3 regions of the Modestobacter sp. SYSU DS0904 genome follow, and region 3 is predicted to be linked to each of the others. Evidence: predicted binding sites of a transcription regulator. Region 3 holds the regulator's gene; each other region holds the start of a gene.
The links. Region 3 encodes LexA, which represses DNA repair genes until DNA is damaged. Its sites were predicted from a motif close to TCGAACANNTGTTCGA; they were not measured.

Region 1 (5,909 bases), on a different contig from region 3:
GAGCTGCTGACGTTGCAGCGCGCGGCGTACGTGAGCGAGGCGCAGCTGTACGACGACGTCCGCCTGCCGGCGCTGACGCAGACCCTCGACGAGCTGACCGTCGAGTTGGCCGCCAGCGCGTGCGTGGCCGCCTGGTCCGGTGCACGACTGGTCGGGGCCGTCCGAACCCGGGAGGACAGCCGACTGCTGCACGTCGGCCGACTGGTGGTGGCACCGGACCAGCAGGGGCTCGGGATCGGCAGCCGGCTGCTGGTGGCCGCGGAGGCCGGCACCTCCTGTGCCCGCGCCACGCTGTTCACCGGGTCCCGGAGCGAAGCCAACCTGCGGCTGTACCGCCGCCACGGATACGCCGAGACCCGGCGGGAGGAGCTGCGCCCCGGGCTGGAGATCGTGCACCTGGGGAAGGATCTGGGCTGAACCCCGCGCCACGCGCCGGCCGAACGGGCAGGGTGGCGACATGGTCCGAGCACCACGCAGTCCCACTGGCCGTGCACTGGCGACGGTCGGGGTCCTCGCCTTCTGCAGCTGGGTCACCTTCGTGGCGATCGAGATCGCCACCGTGCCGGAGCCCGGAGCAGCCTCGGTCGACGCCCTGGCCACGCAGGTCGCCTCGTCGCTCGCGCAGCGGGACGCCGACACGTTCCAGGCACTGGTGGTCGACGACGCCCCGGCGGACTACGCCGAGCAGCTCTTCGCCTCGCTCCCCTCCGCCGGCAGCGGTCTGGAGGCCGTGGTCGAGAGCTCCGGCCGGGCTGACGTGATCGTGGTGGCCGACCCAGCCGGCCGCGGGACCTGTCTCGCCTGGCAGGTGGTGCCCGACGACGAGCGGTACCTCCTCGGCGTCGTCCCACCGCTCACCGGTTGCAGCCAGCGCTGACAACGGCAGCCCTCGGCAGCACAGCCGGGGCCGTCGGCGGCACAGCCGGCAACGTCAGGTGAGCGGTGGTCCGAGGAGGATCTCGGTGCCGTCGGGGCGCCAGGTGCGCCAACGGCCGTCGGGTTGTCGCTCGACCCGGAACCCGTGGTGGACCTTGGTGTGGTGGCGCTCGCACAACAGCGCCGAGTTCTTCAGGTTGGTCTCGCCGCCGTGGAGCCAGTGGATGAGGTGGTGCACGTCGGCCCACCAGTGCGGGGCGCCGCACCCGGTGAACATGCAGGTCCTGTCCCGCGCGACGACCGCGCGGCGCAGGGCGGGGGTGACCACCCGGTGCTTGCGGCCCAGGTCCAGTGGCTCGCCGTCGGGGCCCATCACGATGCGCGAGACCACCGCGTCACAGGCCAGCCACCGCGCCCGGGCGGCGGAGATGCTCGCCCCGAACCCGGTCTGCCCGGCCCCCGGGCCCGTGGCGGGGTCAACCAGGTCCTCGACGTCGATCCCCAGCACCACGTGCGGCTTCTCCGTGCGCAGCGTCGGCAGGCCACCGGCGGCCAGGGCGTTGTCGCACAGCTGGATCAGCGCATCGGCCTGCTGCTGCGCGCGGGTGCGGGTGTCGCCCTTCGGCCGGTTGGCCTGCACGATCGACTCGATCGCCGCCCGTACCTTCTCGAACCCCACGGCATCCGCATCAAACCGGCCACTGCCCGAACCATCGGCATGCCGGACCAGGCTCAGCCGCCGGCCCTCGGTGGGATCGGGCTCCGGGCCGTCGGGGTCCAGCGCCTCTTCGAATGCCTGCACCGCAGCGACCAACGACTGGTGCGGCGACTCGGCCGCCACCTGCGACCAGACCTGGTCGAAGGCGCCCAGGTCGATGCCCTGCTCCGCGGCCTTCGCGACCTCACCGGGGCCGACCTTCTCCGCCACCACGTTCACCTGCGCCGCGCTCACCGCACCCGCGGCGAACCCCGCTGCCAGCACCGGGAAGGACTCCAGCACCCGACCGGCCCGCACGATCCGCGACGCCTCGGCCGGCGCCACGCGCACGTGCCCGATCAACCACGACCGCGTCGACTTCAACCCATCGCGCTCCGCGGCCTGGGTCACCTCCGCGTGCCGCACTGTGCGCGTCAACTCCGCCGATGCGCGATTGACCAGCTTCACCAAGAAGGCGGTCCGGTCGAGCACCTGACCGTCGGACAACCCGTGCAATCCCGAACCAGCCAGCGCGTCCAACGCCGCGCCCAGCTCGCCCAGGCCCACCGCCGGCAACTCCGCAACCACGTTCGGAGCAAGCACATCCGGATCGGCGTCCAGCGTCGTCGAGCCGCTCACGGACACCTCCCCACCGATTCGAACATGTGTTCTAAGTCTAGCGGGATCCGGACCACCGGACCAGCCGAATCCGCAGCTCAGGCGCTTGTGCACAGATCCAATCAACCGCTTGACAGGCGGCCGGCGCCGGCTCTGACACCCGTCCGGGGCACCGCGCGAGAGTGAGCACCGGAGACCTGTCGGTACGCAGTGGAGAATGCCCGGCATGACCCACGTGCTCGACCCGAACGCGCTGGCCGGGTCCGGCGGCGCCCCGGGCACCCCACCCGACCCGTTCGCCGACGTGACCCGCTCGGACGACGCCATCCGCGCCTTCCTCCACGGACTCCCCGGCGTCGACCAGGTGGGCGCGCAGCAGCGGGTCGCCGTGCTCGGCACCCGCTCGATCAAGAGCACCGCGAAGGCCTGGGCGATCGACACCGCGATCTCGATGGTCGACCTGACCACCCTCGAGGGCGCCGACACCCCCGGGAAGGTGCGCAGCCTGGCCGCCAAGGCCCGCCGTCCCGACCCGGAGGACCTCACCTGCCCGTCGGTCGCCGCGGTCTGCGTCTACGGCGACCTCGCGGGCGTGGCGAAGGAGGCGCTGGCGGGCACCGACATCAACGTCGCCGCCGTCGCCACCGCCTTCCCCAGCGGCCGCGCCAGCCGGCGGGTCAAGATCGCCGACGTGGAGGACGCCGTCGCGAACGGCGCCGACGAGATCGACATGGTCATCGACCGCGGGGCGTTCCTCTCCGGCCGCTACCTCGACGTCTTCGAGGAGATCGTCGCGGTGAAGGAGGCCTGCGGCCCCGCGCACCTGAAGGTCATCCTGGAGACCGGCGAGCTGGTCACCCTGGACGCCGTCCGCCGCGCCTCCTGGCTGGCGATGCTCGCCGGCGGCGACTTCATCAAGACCTCCACCGGGAAGGTCTCCCCCGCCGCCACCCTGCCGGTCTGCCTGGTGATGATGGAGGCGGTCCGCGACTTCCGCGCCGCCACCGGCCGCCAGGTCGGCGTCAAGCCCGCCGGCGGCATCCGGACCACGAAGGACGCCGTCAAGCACCTGGTGCTGGTCAACGAGACCGCCGGGCCCGACTGGCTGTCCCCGGACTGGTTCCGCCTCGGCGCCTCCAGCCTGCTCAACGACCTGCTCCTGCAGCGCCAGAAGCTCCGCACCGGCCACTACTCCGGCCCCGACCACGTGAGCGTGGACTGATGTCATCCCCCACCCAGCCCGCCTCGAGCCCCTTCGAGTACGCGCCGGCACCGGAGTCCCGCTCGATCGTCGACCTGAAGCCCAGCTACGGGCTGTTCGTCGACGGTGAGTTCACCGAGGGCACCGGCACACCGCTGAAGACGGTCAACCCGGCCACCGAGGAGGTGCTGAGCGAGGTCGCCGTCGGCACCGAGGAGGACGTCGACCGCGCCGTCCGCGCCGCCCGCCGCGCCTTCACCCGGGTCTGGGGGCCGATGCGCCCGGCCGACCGGGGCAAGTACCTGTTCCGCATCGCCCGGCTGCTGCAGGAGCGGGCGCGGGAGTTCGCCGTCCTGGAGAGCCTGGACAACGGCAAGCCGATCCGGGAGAGCCGGGACGTCGACGTCCCGCTGGCCGCGGCGCACTTCTTCTACCACGCGGGCTGGGCCGACAAGCTGGAGCACGCGGGCCTCGGCCCGGCCCCGCGGCCGCTCGGCGTGGCCGGTCAGGTCATCCCGTGGAACTTCCCGCTGCTGATGCTGGCGTGGAAGGTCGCCCCGGCGCTGGCGGCGGGCAACACCGTGGTCCTCAAGCCCGCGGAGACCACCCCGCTGACCGCGCTGCTGTTCGCCGAGGTGTGCCAGCAGGCCGACCTGCCGCCCGGCGTGGTCAACATCGTGACCGGCGCCGGCCAGACCGGCCGCGCCGTGGTCGCCCACCCCGACGTCGACAAGGTGGCCTTCACCGGCTCCACCGAGGTCGGCCGGGAGATCGCCCGCTCGGTCGCCGGCACCGGCAAGCGGCTCACCCTGGAACTGGGCGGCAAGGCCGCCAACATCGTCTTCGACGACGCCCCGGTCGACCAGGCCGTCGAGGGCATCGTCCGCGGCATCTTCTTCAACCAGGGCCACGTCTGCTGCGCGGGTTCCCGGCTGCTGGTGCAGGAGTCGGTGCACGACGAGGTGGTCGCGGCGCTGCAGCGGCGGATCGGCACGCTGCGGGTGGGCGATCCGCTGGACAAGAACACCGACCTGGGCGCGATCAACTCGGCCGAGCAGCTGGCCCGGATCCGGGAGCTGTCGGAGATCGGCGAGGCCGAGGGGGCCCAGCGCTGGCAGCCGGTGTGCGACCTCCCCGACCGCGGGTTCTGGTTCCCCCCGACGATCTTCACCGGCGTCTCGGCGGCGCACCGGATCGCCCGTGACGAGGTCTTCGGGCCGGTGCTGTCCGTGCTCACCTTCCGCACCCCCGACGAGGCGGTGGCGAAGGCCAACAACAGCACCTACGGGCTGTCGGCCGGCATCTGGTCGGAGAAGGGCTCCCGGATCCTGAAGATCGCCGACCAGCTGCGGGCCGGCGTGGTGTGGGCCAACACCTTCAACGAGCTCGACCCGACCTCGCCGTTCGGCGGCTACAAGCAGTCCGGCTACGGCCGGGAGGGCGGCCGGCAGGGCCTGGCCGCCTACCTCTCGACGGGAGACGCTCGATGAGCGAGCTTGCGAGCTCATGCATGGACACGGCGACGCGAACGCGCCCGACGAGCGCCAGCGAGGAGTGCAAGTGAGTGATCGGCTGACCGTGCGCAAGACCTACAAGCTGTACCTGGGCGGGGCGTTCCCCCGCTCGGAGTCCGGCCGCACCTACGAGGTGCACGACGCCAAGGGCCACTTCCTGGCCAACGCCGCCTGGGCCTCCCGCAAGGACGCCCGGGACGCCGTCGTCGCCGCCCGCGGCGCGTTCGGCAAGTGGTCCGGCGCCACCGCCTACAACCGCGGCCAGGTGCTCTACCGGGTCGCCGAGGTGATGGAGGGCCGCGCGGCCCAGTTCACCGAGGAGGTGGCCGCCGGCGAGGGGATCTCGACGGCCAAGGCGCGGGCGGCGGTGGACGCCGCCATCGACCGCTGGGTCTGGTACGCCGGGTGGACCGACAAGCTCGCCGCCGTGCTCGGCAGCAGCAACCCGGTCGCCGGTCCCTACTTCGGCTTCTCCACCCCGGAGCCGACCGGGGTGGTCGCCGTCCTCGCCCCGCAGCGCAGCTCGCTGCTCGGCCTGGTCAGCGTGCTCGCGCCGGTGCTCGCGGGCGGCAACACCGCCGTCGTCGTCTCCGCGAAGGAGCGCCCGCTGCCGGCCATCACCCTCGGCGAGGTGCTCGCCACCTCCGACGTCCCCGGTGGCGTGGTCAACCTGCTCACCGGCGACGCCGCGGAGATCGGGCCCTGGCTGGCCGAGCACGCCGACGTCGACGCGATCGACCTGGCCGGCGCACGCAACCCGCTGGCGATGGAGCTGGAGCGCTCGGCCGCCGGCACGATCAAGCGTGTCCTGCGGGCCTCCGCGGAGGAGCCGGACTGGACCGCGGACCCCGGTCTGGGCCGGATGACACCCTTCCTGGAGACGAAGTCGGTGTGGCATCCCATGGGGGTGTGAGCGCAGCCGCGCTCGACCGGGCAGGATGGGCGGGTGGCCAGGCCCAGCATCGTCCCCATCGCACTCACCCTCGACGACCGCACGGGCTAC
Region 2 (5,909 bases), on a different contig from region 3:
TCGGCGTCGATCACCAGGTCGAAGCCGTGCTGGGCGAACTGCTTGGCGAGCTCGAACCCGATCCCGCTGGAAGCGCCGGTGACCAGGGCGAGGGGCTTGGTCTCAGTCATGGCGTGCGACTACCCGGCGCCCGTGGAACGGAACCGTGCGCCGGGCCAGCCCAGCTGTCGCGTCACGTGATCGGTGGTCCGAGGATGATCTCGGTGCCGTCGGGTCGCCAGGTGCGCCATGGGCCATCGGGTTGTCGCTCGACCCGGAACCCGTGGTGGACCTTGGTGTGGTGCCGCTCGCACAGCAGCGCTGAGTTCTCCAGGTTGGTCTCGCCACCGTGGAGCCAGTGGATGAGGTGGTGCACGTCGCACCACCAGGTCGGGGCGCCGCAACCGGCGAACACGCAGGACTTGTCCCGCCGCTCGACGGCCTTGCGCAGGCCGGGGGTGACCACCCGGTGGTCCCGGCCGAGATCGAGCGGCACGCCGTCGGGGCCCATCACGATCCGGGAGATGCTCCCGTCGCAGGCCAGGTAGCGGGCCCGGGCGGCGGAGATCGTCGCCCCGAACCCCAGCTCCGCCGCACCCGCGCCGATGGCGGGGTCGACCAGGTCGTCGAGGTCGATGCCGACCACCACGTGCGGCTTCACCGTCCGCAGCGTCGGCAGGTTCCCCGATGCCAGCGCGTTGTCGCACAGCTGCACGAACGCGTCCGCCTGCTGCTGGGACCGGGTCCGCAGATCACCCTTCGGCCGGTCGGCCTGCACGTGGGACTCAACGGCCGCCTGCACCTTCTCCCCACCCACGGCATCCAGCTCGAACCGACCCGTGACGCTGCCGTCGGCGTGCTTGACGATGGTGAACCGCCGGCCCTCGGTCGGGTCCGGCTCCGGGCCGTCGGGGTCCAGCGCTTCGGTGAACGCCTGCACCGCAGCGACCAACGACTGGTGCGGCGACTCCGCTGCCACCTGCGCCCACACCTGGTCGAAGGCCGCCAGGTCCACGTCCTGCTCCTGCGCCCTCGCCACCTCCCCGGGGCCGACCTTCTCCGCCACCACGTTCACCTGCGCCGCACTCACCGCACCCGCGGCGAACCCCGCCGCCAGCACCGGGAAGGACTCCAGCACCCGACCGGCCCGCACGATCCGCGACGCCTCGGTCGGCGCCACCCGCACGTGCCCGATCAACCACGACCGCATGCTCTTGAGCGCATCCCGCTCACACGCCTGCGTCGTCTCTGCGTGCCGCACCGTGCGGGTCAGCTCCGCATCCAACCGGTTCCGCGCGGCCACCAGCAGTGCAGTCCGATCCAGCACCTGACCGTCGGACAGCCCGTGCAACCCAGAGCCAGCCAACGCATCCAGCGCCGCGGACAGCTCGTCCAGGCCCTTCGCCGGCAGCTCCGCGACCACGTTCGGCGCAGGGGCATCCAGCGTCAAAGAGTCGCCCACGGACACCCCCCCACCGATTCGAATGTGTGTTCGAAGTCTAGCGGGACCCGGCTCGTCGGACCAGTCGAATCCGCAGGTCAGACGCTCGTCCACAGATCCGCCGACGCCCTTGACACACCGCTGGAGAGCGCCCGGCACACTCGACCGGTGACCGACGCGACGACCCCGGTGATCTGCTCGGCCAAGGGCTGCGCCCACCCCGCCCGCTGGCGGCTCGTCTGGAACAACCCGAAGCTGCACACCCCGGACCGGGAGAAGGTCTGGACGGCGTGCGACGACCACCGCGAGCCGCTCTCCCACCACCTGGCCATCCGCTCCTTCCTGCGCCGGGTCGAGCCCCTCGAGCACGCCGGGTAGGTTCTGCGGTGCACACGGGAGCCCGGGCGCGGGCTGAGACGGCGGACGACCCCCGCCGACCGTCCAACCTGATCCGGTTCGTACCGGCGGAGGGAGCTGCCCGATGCTCGCTGCCCGTTTCCACGCGGCGCACCAGCCACTTGCCCTGGACGACGTCCCGGTGCCCGAGCCCGCCCCGGACGAGGTGCGCGTGCGCATCGGCGCCGCCGGCGTCTGCGGCACGGAACTGCACTTCACCGACGGGCTCTACGCGCCGGCGTGGACCCCGATGACCCTGGGGCACGAGGCCGCCGGCACGGTCGAGGCGGTCGGTTCCGCGGTCACCGGCTGGGGCCCGGGCGACCGGGTCGCCGTCTACTACTACCTCTTCTGCGGGGCCTGCCGCTGGTGCCTGCGTGGGCGGCAGAACCTCTGCCTGGCCCCACGCGGCGTGCTGGCGTTCGCCGCGGACGGCGCCTTCGCCGAGCAGCTGGTCGTCCCGGCGCACTGCCTGGTGCGGCTGCCCGACGAGCTGTCGTTCGAGCAGGCCGCGCCCCTGTGCTGCGCCGGCACCACCGCGGTGCACGCGCTCTCCGAGGCCGCCGTCGAGCCCGGTGACCTGCTGGTGGTCATGGGCAGCGGTGGGGTCGGGCTGGCCGCGGTGCAGGAGGCCCGGCGCCGGGGGGCGACCGTCGTCGCGGTGAGCCGGGACGACGCCCGCCGCGCCGCCGCCCGCACGGCCGGGGCGACGGCGGCGGTGGCCCCCGCCGACCTGACCGACACCGTGGCCCGGCTCTCCGGCGGTCAGGGCGCCGACGTCGTCGTGGAGCTGGCCGGCGTCACCGCCACCCTCGAGCTGTCCACCGCGGTGCTGGGCCGGCGCGGCCGGCTGGTGCTGGTCGGGTACAGCGCCGACCAGCTCACCGTGAGCCCGCTGGCGATGGTCGTGGCCGAGCAGCGGGTGGTCTCCAGCGTGGGCAACACCCTCGCCGAGCTGGAGCAGGCGGTGGCCCTGGCCGCGGCCGGCCAGCTCACTTCCCCGGTCGCCGGCACGCTGCCGCTGACGCAGGTCAACGACGCCCTGGACCGGCTGCGCGCCGGTGACGTGGCCGGCCGGCTGGTGCTCACGCCGTAGCGGTCGGGGGGGCGTGTCAGGATCGCTCCTCGTGCGACGCCGCCGCGGGGAGACCGCACTGCCCCGCGAGGTCCGCGTGCTCGCCCTCGTCGCCTTCGTCGTCGCGCTGGGCTTCGGCATCGTCGCGCCGGCGATCCCGCTGTTCGCCCGCTCCTACGGGGTCGGGACGACGGCGATCGGCTTCGCGGTCAGCGCCTTCGCGTTCTTCCGGTTCGTCTCCGCGTTCGCCGGTGGCTCGCTGGTCGAGCGGATCGGCGAGCGGCTGGTGCTGGCGGCCGGTCTGGTGATCGTCGCGCTCACCACCGGCGCGGCCGCGCTCGCCGCGACCTATCCGGTGTTCGTGGCGTTGCGCGCCGCCGGGGGCGTGGGCAGCGCGATGTTCACCGTGGCCGCCCTCTCGCTGCTGCTGCGCACCGCCCCGTCGGCCCAACGCGGCCGGGCCGCGGCCACCTACCAGGGCGGCTTCATCCTCGGCGGCATCGCCGGCCCGGGGGCCGGTGGCTTCCTCGCCGAGATCTCGCCGCGGCTGCCGTTCTTCGTCTACGCCGGCTTCCTGCTGGTCGCCGGGGCGGTGGCCATGGTCCTGCTCCGGGTGCCCCGGCAGCCGCCGTCGGAGGCGCCGGCCGAGCCGGTGGCCCCGGGCGTGGACCAGGGCGGCGGCGCCGACCCCGCGGCCGACCCCGGCACGGAGGCGCCCGGCGGCGGCCTGCGCGCGGCGCTGCGCTCGCGCGCCTACCTGACCGCACTGGTGGTCAACCTCGGCGTGGGCTGGGTGCTCTTCGGGGTGCGCAACTCGCTGGTGCCGCTGTACGTGACCGAGGAGCTCGGCAAGACGGTCGCCTGGGCCGGCGCGGGGCTGCTGGCCGGTTCGGTCGCCCAGGCGGTCGGCCTGCTGCGCGCCGGCACGCTCGCCGACCGGTGGGGCCGCCGTCCCTCCCTCGTCCTCGGTGCGGGGCTGGCCACCGCGTCCCTCGCCGTCCTGGTGCTGCCGCCCGCGACGGGCGCGTTCCTGCTTTCCATGGCCAGCTTCGGCCTGGCCGCCTCGCTGCTGGCCAGCGTGCCGGCCGCGGTGGTGGGCGACGTCAGCCCGGCGCGGAGCGGCCGGGTGGTCGCGGTGTTCCAGATGACCTCCGACCTCGGGGCGGTCTGCGGGCCGCTGGTCGCCGGCTGGCTGACCGACAACCTGTCCTACCAGTGGGCGTTCGGGGTGAGCACCGGGGTGGTGGGCCTCGGTCTGGTGATGGCGCTGGCGATGCCGCGCACGGTGCGCCCGGCGACCTGAACGTCAGTCGCGGCCGAGCGCCTGGTGGCCGTGGTCGGCGGCGAAGGCGTCCAGCACCTCGGCGACGCTGCCGCCCCGCTGCAGGAACTCATCGTCCAGGATCTTGGCGAGGTCGTGCACCGACTGCTCGAGCAGCTGCCCGGCGATCCGGACGTCCTCCCGAGGGGCATCGCGCGCGGCGTGCTGCAGGTCCCACGCGGTGGTGAGCACGGCGGCCAGCGATGCGTCGTCGTCCCCGTCGCGGAAGTAGTAGGTCTCGGAGTACTGGGTGACGTCCACCCGGATGCGGACGACGTCGTCGGCCAGGGTCGCCACCACCGACGCGGGCAACCAGCCCTCCGGAGCGCCGACGAACCGGGCGACCCCGACCCGCCGCAGGCCGGAGAGCTGCAGCGCGAGCGCGCGCCGTCGGCTGAGTGCCGGGTAGATCTGCAGCACCCAGGTGACCCCGGCGGTGAGCAGGGCGAACCCGAGCAGCGCCTGGACGGGGACGACGATCCGCAGCCAGTCCGCAGCCGGTGTGACGTCACCGAACCCGAGGGTCGCCAGCGTGACCGTCGAGGTGTAGAGCGCGTCGAGCCAGCCACCCCGCTCGGAGCGGTCGAGGTCGCTGCTCAGCACGAACCCGTCGGGCAGGTGCGGCCAGTACACCAGCGCGAAGCCGAGCACGAGCACCATCACCCAGGCCGCCATGACCAGCACCAACGCCGTCGGCCCGGACAGCACGCCGGACCGCCCACGCTGCCGTCTCGACCTCGTCAGCCGCCACACAGCGGACATCAGGTGGCTGCTCAGCCAGCCACTGCCCGTCGGGTGCCACAACGTCTTGAAGACGTCCCGCAATCCGATCAGCACCACCAGCCCACCGACGGCGGTCACGACCCAGCCCCACGCCCCGTCCACCCGGCCAGCCTGCCAGGAGACCGGGACGGCTACCGGTGGACGCCCGGGAGGGGTTGGATGAGCCGTGCCACCGGGGGAAACCCCACCCGGGGCGACCACCCCTCGCGGCCTGGACCGGAGGCGCCGTGCCCGCAAGACCCGTCCTGCTCACCGTCGACGACGACCGCGCCGTCAGCCGCGCCGTCGCCCGCGACCTCCGCCGCCACTACGGCGACCGGTACCGCGTCGTCCGCGCCGAGAGCGGCCCCGACGCGCTCACCGTGCTCCGCGAGCTCACCGCCCGCGGCGAGGTGACCGCCCTGCTGCTCGCCGACCACCGGATGCCGGGGATGACCGGCGTCGACTTCCTCGAGCAGGCGATGGACCTCGTGCCCGGCGCGAAGCGCGTGCTGCTGACCGCCTACGCCGACACCGACACCGCGATCCGGGCGATCAACGACGTCGACCTGGACCACTACCTGCTCAAGCCCTGGGACCCGCCGGAGGAGAAGCTCTACCCGGTCCTCGACGAGCTGCTGGAGCAGTGGTGCCGGGCGGCGCCGGCGGCGTTCGAGGGGATCACCCTGCTCGGCCACCAGTGGTCGGCCGAGACCCAGCAGCTCAAGGAGTTCCTCGCCCGCAACCAGGTGCCCTACCGGCATCTGCAGGGCGAGGCCGCGACCGCCGTCCGCACCGCCGCCGGGCTGACCGACGACGCCCTGCTGCCGGCCACCGTCTTCCCCGACGGCGCAGTGCTCAGCCGGCCCGCGCTGCGCGACGTCGCCGAGCGGTGCGGCCTGCCCACCAGCGCCGGCAGCCCCTTCTACGACGTG
Region 3 (5,909 bases):
CCTGGAAGTAGATGTCCGCGACCTCTTCGATGGTCGCCGACTCGGGCATGTTGACCGTCTTGCTGATCGCGCCGGAGATGAACGGCTGCACCGCGGCCATCATCCGGACGTGGCCCATCGGGGAGATGGCACGCTCGCCCATCGCGCAGTCGAAGACCTCGTAGTGCTCCGGCCGCAGGCTCGGGGCGTCGACGACGTGGCCGTGCTCGGCGATGTACTCGACGATCGCCTCGACCTGCTCCTCCTGGTAGCCCAGGCTCTTCAGCGCCCGCGGCACCGTCTGGTTGACGATCTGCATGGAGCCGCCGCCGACCAGCTTCTTGAACTTGACCAGCGAGAAGTCCGGCTCGATGCCGGTCGTGTCGCAGTCCATCATGAAGCCGATGGTCCCGGTGGGGGCCAGCACCGAGGCCTGCGCGTTGCGCCAGCCGTTCTCGGTACCGATGGCCAGGCAGTCCTGCCACTGCTGGGTGGCGACCTTGAGCACGTCGGCGTCGTCGGCGCCGACCGGGCGGATCGCGTCGTTCGCGGCGGCGTGCTTGCGCATGACCCGGGCGTGGGCCTCGGCGTTGCGGGCGTAGCCGTCGTAGGCGCCGACGACACCGGCCAGCTCGGCCGAACGGCGGTAGGCGGTGCCGGTCATCAGCGAGGTGATCGCCGCGGCCAGGGTCTGCCCGCCGCGGGAGTCGTAGGCGTGGCCGGTGGCCATCAGCATCGCGCCGAGGTTGGCGTAGCCGATGCCCAGCTGCCGGTAGGCCCGGGTGGTCTCACCGATCGGGTCGGTCGGGAAGTCGGCGAAGCAGATCGAGATGTCCATCGCGGTGATGATCAGCTCGACGGCCTTGACGAAGTTCTTCGAGTCGAACGTGCCGTCGCCGGAGAGGAACTTCATGAGGTTCAGCGACGCCAGGTTGCACGAGCTGTTGTCCAGGCTCATGTACTCCGAGCAGGGGTTGGACGCGTTGATCCGCCCGGTCTCGGGGTTGGTGTGCCAGTCGTTGATCGTGTCGTCGTACTGGATGCCCGGGTCGGCGCACTCCCAGGCCGCCTTGGTGACCTTGCCGAAAAGCTCACGGGCGTCGACGGTCTCGATGACCGAGCCGTCGCCGCGGGCCCGCAGACCGAACTCGGTGCCCTCCTCGACCGCGCGCATGAACTCGTCGTTGACCCGGACCGAGTTGTTGGCGTTCTGGTACTGGACGCTGGTGATGTCCTTGCCGCCGAGGTCCATGTCGTACCCGGCGTCGCGCAGCGCGCGGATCTTGTCCTCCTCGCGCGCCTTGGTCTCGATGAACTCCTCGATGTCGGGGTGGTCGATGTCGAGGACGACCATCTTCGCCGCGCGGCGGGTGGCGCCACCGGACTTGATGGTGCCCGCGGAGGCGTCGGCACCACGCATGAAGGAGACCGGGCCGGAGGCGGTGCCACCGGAGGAGAGCAGCTCCTTGGAGGAGCGGATCCGGGAGAGGTTCAGGCCGGCGCCGGAGCCGCCCTTGAAGATCAGGCCCTCTTCCCGGTACCAGTTCAGGATCGAGTCCATCGTGTCGTCGACCGCGAGGATGAAGCAGGCGCTGACCTGCTGCGGCGAGGCGGTGCCGACGTTGAACCAGACGGGCGAGTTGAAGCTGAACACCTGGTGCAGCAGCATCCAGGTGAGCTCGTGCTCGAAGATCTCGGCGTCGCCCTCGGAGGCGAAGTAGTCGTGCTCACGGCCGGCCGCGCCGTAGGTCAGCACGACCCGGTCGATCAGCTGGCGGAGGCTCGTCTCGCGCTGCGCGCTGCCGACCGCGCCACGGAAGTACTTGGTGGTGACGATGTTGGTGGCGTTGATGCTCCACTCGGACGGGAACTCGACGCCCCGCTGCTCGAAGTTGATCGAGCCGTCCCGCCAGTTGGTCATGACGACGTCGCGCCGCTCCCAGACGACCTCGTCGTAGGGGTGCACGCCGGCGGTGGTGAAGACGCGCTTGACCTTCAGGCCCTTGCCCCGGGTGGGCGCCTTCGGGCTGCGGCGGTTCCGGGTGGTGGCGAGGCGGTCGGCTGTCTCGGTCATCGTGCGAGGGCTCCCTGTTGTCGAGCTCTGGTGTCGAGCTGAGCGGCGGTGCGGGTGGAGCGGCTGGGGAAGCCGGCGGGTGCCGGAGCCGGGTGGTGCGGTGCGGTCTCCTCGTCGAGACCTGTGTAGTCGAGGGGTGTGACAGTTCTGGGGCCGGCGGGCTCAGGACCCGGCGGGCGCGCCCGGCGGTCCGTCGTCGCCGGCGGGTGACCCACCGGCGCGGGCGTTCACGGCGGCGCGCAGCTCGGCGATCTCCTTCTCGAAGTCCGCGGCCGAGCTGAAGCTCCGGTAGACGCTGGCGAAGCGCAGGTACGCGACCTCGTCCAGGTCGCGCAGCGGACCCAGGATCGCCAGGCCCACCTCGTGGCTGGGGATCTCGGCGCAACCGGTGGCCCGGACGGCGTCCTCCACCTGCTGGGCCAGCAGCGCCAGCTGGTGCTCGTCGACGGGCCGACCCTGGCATGCGCGCCGGACACCGGCGATCACCTTCCCGCGGGCGAACGGCTCGCTGACGCCGCTGCGCTTCACCACGGCGAGCACGGCCTCCTCGACGGTGGTGAACCGCCGTCCGCAGCCGGGGCACGAACGCCGCCGGCGGGTGGTCGCGCCCTCATCGGTCTCCCGGGAGTCGATGACGCGGCTGTCGGGGTTGTGGCAGAAGGGGCAACGCATTGCCGGTCCACCTCCTCCCGAGGTGTCGCGGCCGGGATCACCGCGGTGCTGTGACACCGTGGGACACCCGGCCCGTGGACCGTTCCTGTGGACTGCTCGGGGGACATCCGGTGGATGCGCCGGGGAGAACGTGTGGAACGGCTGTGGACGACTTACATCCGTGTAAGCACTAGATGTTGTGGTGGAACCGTACGGCCACCCCTACTGGTGTGCAAGCCCTGCCGCGCGTGTCGTGTTCCGCACCTGACCCGCCTGCCGCTCGAGCACCCATCCGCCCCATCCCGAGGTCCCTCGGGAGGCCGAGGCGCAGGTCAGGGCAGCTCGAGCACCTGGCCGGGCTGCAGCACCACGTCGTCCAGGCCGTTGTGGTCGAGGATCGCGTCGACCACCGCGCGCCGGTCCTCGTCCGGCGCCACGTTCCCGGCGATCGACCACAGGGTGTCGCCGGGCTGGACCACGACCGTGCTGGCGCCGGCCAGCCGCAGCGCGGGCTCGGCGTCGACGACGACCGCGAGCGTGCCCGCCGCCACCACCAGACCGATCGCCACCGAGAGCGCCGCCACCACGCGCCGGCCACGGCGGGTGAGCCGCAGCGGCAGCGGCTCCTCGCGCTGCCCCGGGGGGAGCGAGGCGGCGGTGCGAGCGGGCCAGCAGCCACCACCCCGGACCAGCCGCACGTCCGCGACCCCGGAGGAGGCCACCGGCCGCCCGCCCGGACGCACCGACGGGCGCCGCCCCAGGCGGGGCCCGACCTCTCCCCCGGGCACCCACCCGGCCGCGGGCGGCGGCACCAGGCGCAGGGACGGGCGGGACGGCGCGGGCGCGGCGGCGCTCCCACTCCGGGACTCGGCGATGACCATCGGTGCACTCCTTCCGACGGACGCCCCCTCGGGCACCGTCTCGAACGCCTGTTCGATTCGAACGTCTGTGCGATGTCTACCGCATCCCACCGACAGGAGGACTCCGACACGGCGCGGATTCGAACAGGTGTTTGAACAGACGCGCTGGAGCCGCTACCGTGCGGAGGGAGACCACGACGGCGCCCGCCCCCCTCCCGGGGGCGACGCCACCGGGCAGCTGCGTGCGCAGCCGGACGAGGAGGACAGATGGCGGTCGACGGCCGGACGGCGGACGAGCGCAAGGAGTCCAGTCGGCAGGGGTCCAGTCGGCGCAAGCGCGCGGCCGGGCCGGCTGCGGCGGAGTCCGCGGAGAGCACCGGCGGTGCGGCCGTCCGCGAGTTCCCCGACCGCGGGGAGGCCGGCGACGGGCTGACCCAGCGGCAGCGCCGGGTGCTCGAGGTCATCCGCGACTCCATCGAGCGCCGGGGCTACCCGCCCTCGGTCCGCGAGATCGGCGAGGCGGTCGGCCTCTCCTCCGCCTCCTCGGTCGCCCACCAGCTGTCGGTGCTGCAGCGCAAGGGCTGGTTGCGCCGCGACCCGAACCGGCCGCGCGCGCTGGACGTGCGACTGCCGGGTGAGCAGGGGACGACGGTCGGCACCGGCGCCGGGGTCGAGGGGCTCGCCGCGGCCGGTTCCGCCAGCGGCGTCGACGAGGCGGGCGTTCCGGCGCCCACCTACGTGCCGCTGGTCGGCCGCATCGCCGCAGGTGGCCCGGTGCTGGCGGAGCAGGCGGTCGAGGAGGTCTTCCCGCTGCCCCGCGAGCTGGTCGGCGAGGGGACGCTCTTCATGCTCAAGGTCGCCGGCGACTCGATGATCGAGGCCGCGATCTGCGACGGCGACTGGGTCGTGGTCCGCCAGCAGCCCACCGCCGAGAACGGCGAGATCGTCGCGGCGATGATCGACGGCGAGGCGACCGTCAAGACCTACAAGCGACGCGACGGCCACGTGTGGCTGCTGCCGCACAACCCGGCCTACGCACCGATCCCCGGCGACGACGCGACCGTCCTCGGCCGGGTCGTGACGGTGCTGCGCCGGGTCTGACCCCGGCATCCGGCCGGCGGCGGGACGGGCGCGCCCCTCCCGCCACCGGCCGGGTCACTCCCGCCGGCGGCCGGGTCACTCCCGCCGGCGGCGGACCTTCCCGCCGATCCAGACGAACACGGTGGCGACACCGGCCGCGATGATGCCGGCCGTGACCGGGGGCACTCCCCGGGCCGCGGTCACCAGCTCGCCGGCCGGCCCGGCGCTGGGCGCCGCCTCGGCCAGGCTGCCTGGAGCCGGTTCACCGGGCACGGGGACCAGTGCCACCTGCGCAGGCAGCCCCTCACTGACGACCAGCAGGTCACGGTTGTTCGCCGCGAAGGCGATCGCCTCGCCCTGCGGGGACTCCGGGAGCGCGATCCGGACCGGCGCGCCGGAGAGGGCACCGGCCACATCGGAACCGGTCAGCGTCCAGACGTAGGCGTCGGTGTACGTGCGCAGCGCGATCCGCTGGCCGTCGGCCGAGACCGCTCCCCCGGTCACCAGCAACTGCCCCGCCCGGCCGACCGGCCCGCCCGGCGTGCCGGTCAGGGTGAAGCCCAGCCCGACCACCCGGGTCATCGACACCGTGGCGCCGTCGGCGAGCGGCGCATCGGGGCGGTACACACCGGAGGAGCCGAGCACCTCCTTGGTGACGAGGTAGGGCGTGCCGTCGGGGGCCAGCAGGAGCGCCTCGGCGTCGTGGGCCCCGTCGGGGTAGGTCAGCCTGGTCAGCGTGGTGCTGCCGTCGGGGCGCAGCCCGATCAGCGCGACGGTCTCCCGGGCGGCGTTGTTGTCCCCGATGTCGGCCAGCCACAACGTGCCGTCCGCGCCCAGGGCCAGGTCCTCGGGGTCGTAGGGGTCGACGCTCCCCGACCGGACCTCGGCGACGGCGCACGCGGCGTCCAGGATGAACACCTCGGCCCGGTCGCCGCCGTCGTTCATCGCCAGCAGCGTCTCCCCCGCGCTGGCCAGGCCGGAGATCTCCGGCAGCCGCGGGTCGGTGATGGTGCAGCGCGTGCTCGGCGCGGCCCCCTCGGCGAGCGCCGCAGACGCCGGCAAGAACGCGAGCAGGACCGCCACCGGCACGGCGAGGAGCGCCCCGTCCGCCAGGCAACGGCGGCCGGCGCGGCTACGCGTGCGGCCGGCCCACTCTGGCACGGACCCAGCGTGACACCACGAATGCGTCGAGTGCATGAACCACGCCCAAGAGGACGATGCCGACGGCCGCTCCCACGACTGCATCGGTGACCCAGTGGAAGTTC

Region 1: a site for LexA is predicted at 2,231-2,246, ahead of ACI79U_RS13310 (DUF222 domain-containing protein). Genes of this name have one in related genera too.
Region 2: a site for LexA is predicted at 1,460-1,475, ahead of ACI79U_RS08365 (DUF222 domain-containing protein). Genes of this name have one in related genera too.

What each region holds. Positions count from the first base shown of each region.
Region 1 covers NZ_JBJHAQ010000019.1:13,731-19,639, forward strand. The annotation lists gene ACI79U_RS13300 (GNAT family N-acetyltransferase) at 1-417, shown strand, start outside; gene ACI79U_RS13305 (hypothetical protein) at 458-877, shown strand; gene ACI79U_RS13310 (DUF222 domain-containing protein) at 932-2,212, opposite strand; gene deoC (deoxyribose-phosphate aldolase) at 2,418-3,413, shown strand; gene ACI79U_RS13320 (aldehyde dehydrogenase family protein) at 3,413-4,882, shown strand; gene ACI79U_RS13325 (aldehyde dehydrogenase family protein) at 4,953-5,819, shown strand; gene ACI79U_RS13330 (hypothetical protein) at 5,853-5,909, shown strand, end outside.
Region 2 covers NZ_JBJHAQ010000009.1:31,893-37,801, reverse strand. The annotation lists gene ACI79U_RS08370 (SDR family NAD(P)-dependent oxidoreductase) at 1-110, opposite strand, end outside; gene ACI79U_RS08365 (DUF222 domain-containing protein) at 173-1,441, opposite strand; gene ACI79U_RS08360 (hypothetical protein) at 1,589-1,798, shown strand; gene ACI79U_RS08355 (alcohol dehydrogenase catalytic domain-containing protein) at 1,902-2,912, shown strand; gene ACI79U_RS08350 (MFS transporter) at 2,944-4,194, shown strand; gene ACI79U_RS08345 (potassium channel family protein) at 4,198-5,097, opposite strand; gene ACI79U_RS08340 (FAD-dependent oxidoreductase) at 5,223-5,909, shown strand, end outside.
Region 3 covers NZ_JBJHAQ010000023.1:13,961-19,869, forward strand. The annotation lists gene ACI79U_RS14715 (vitamin B12-dependent ribonucleotide reductase) at 1-2,053, opposite strand, end outside; gene nrdR (transcriptional regulator NrdR) at 2,216-2,725, opposite strand; gene ACI79U_RS14725 (LysM peptidoglycan-binding domain-containing protein) at 3,037-3,585, opposite strand; gene lexA (transcriptional repressor LexA) at 3,832-4,665, shown strand; gene ACI79U_RS14735 (hypothetical protein) at 4,741-5,805, opposite strand; gene ACI79U_RS14740 (phosphatase PAP2 family protein) at 5,777-5,909, opposite strand, start outside.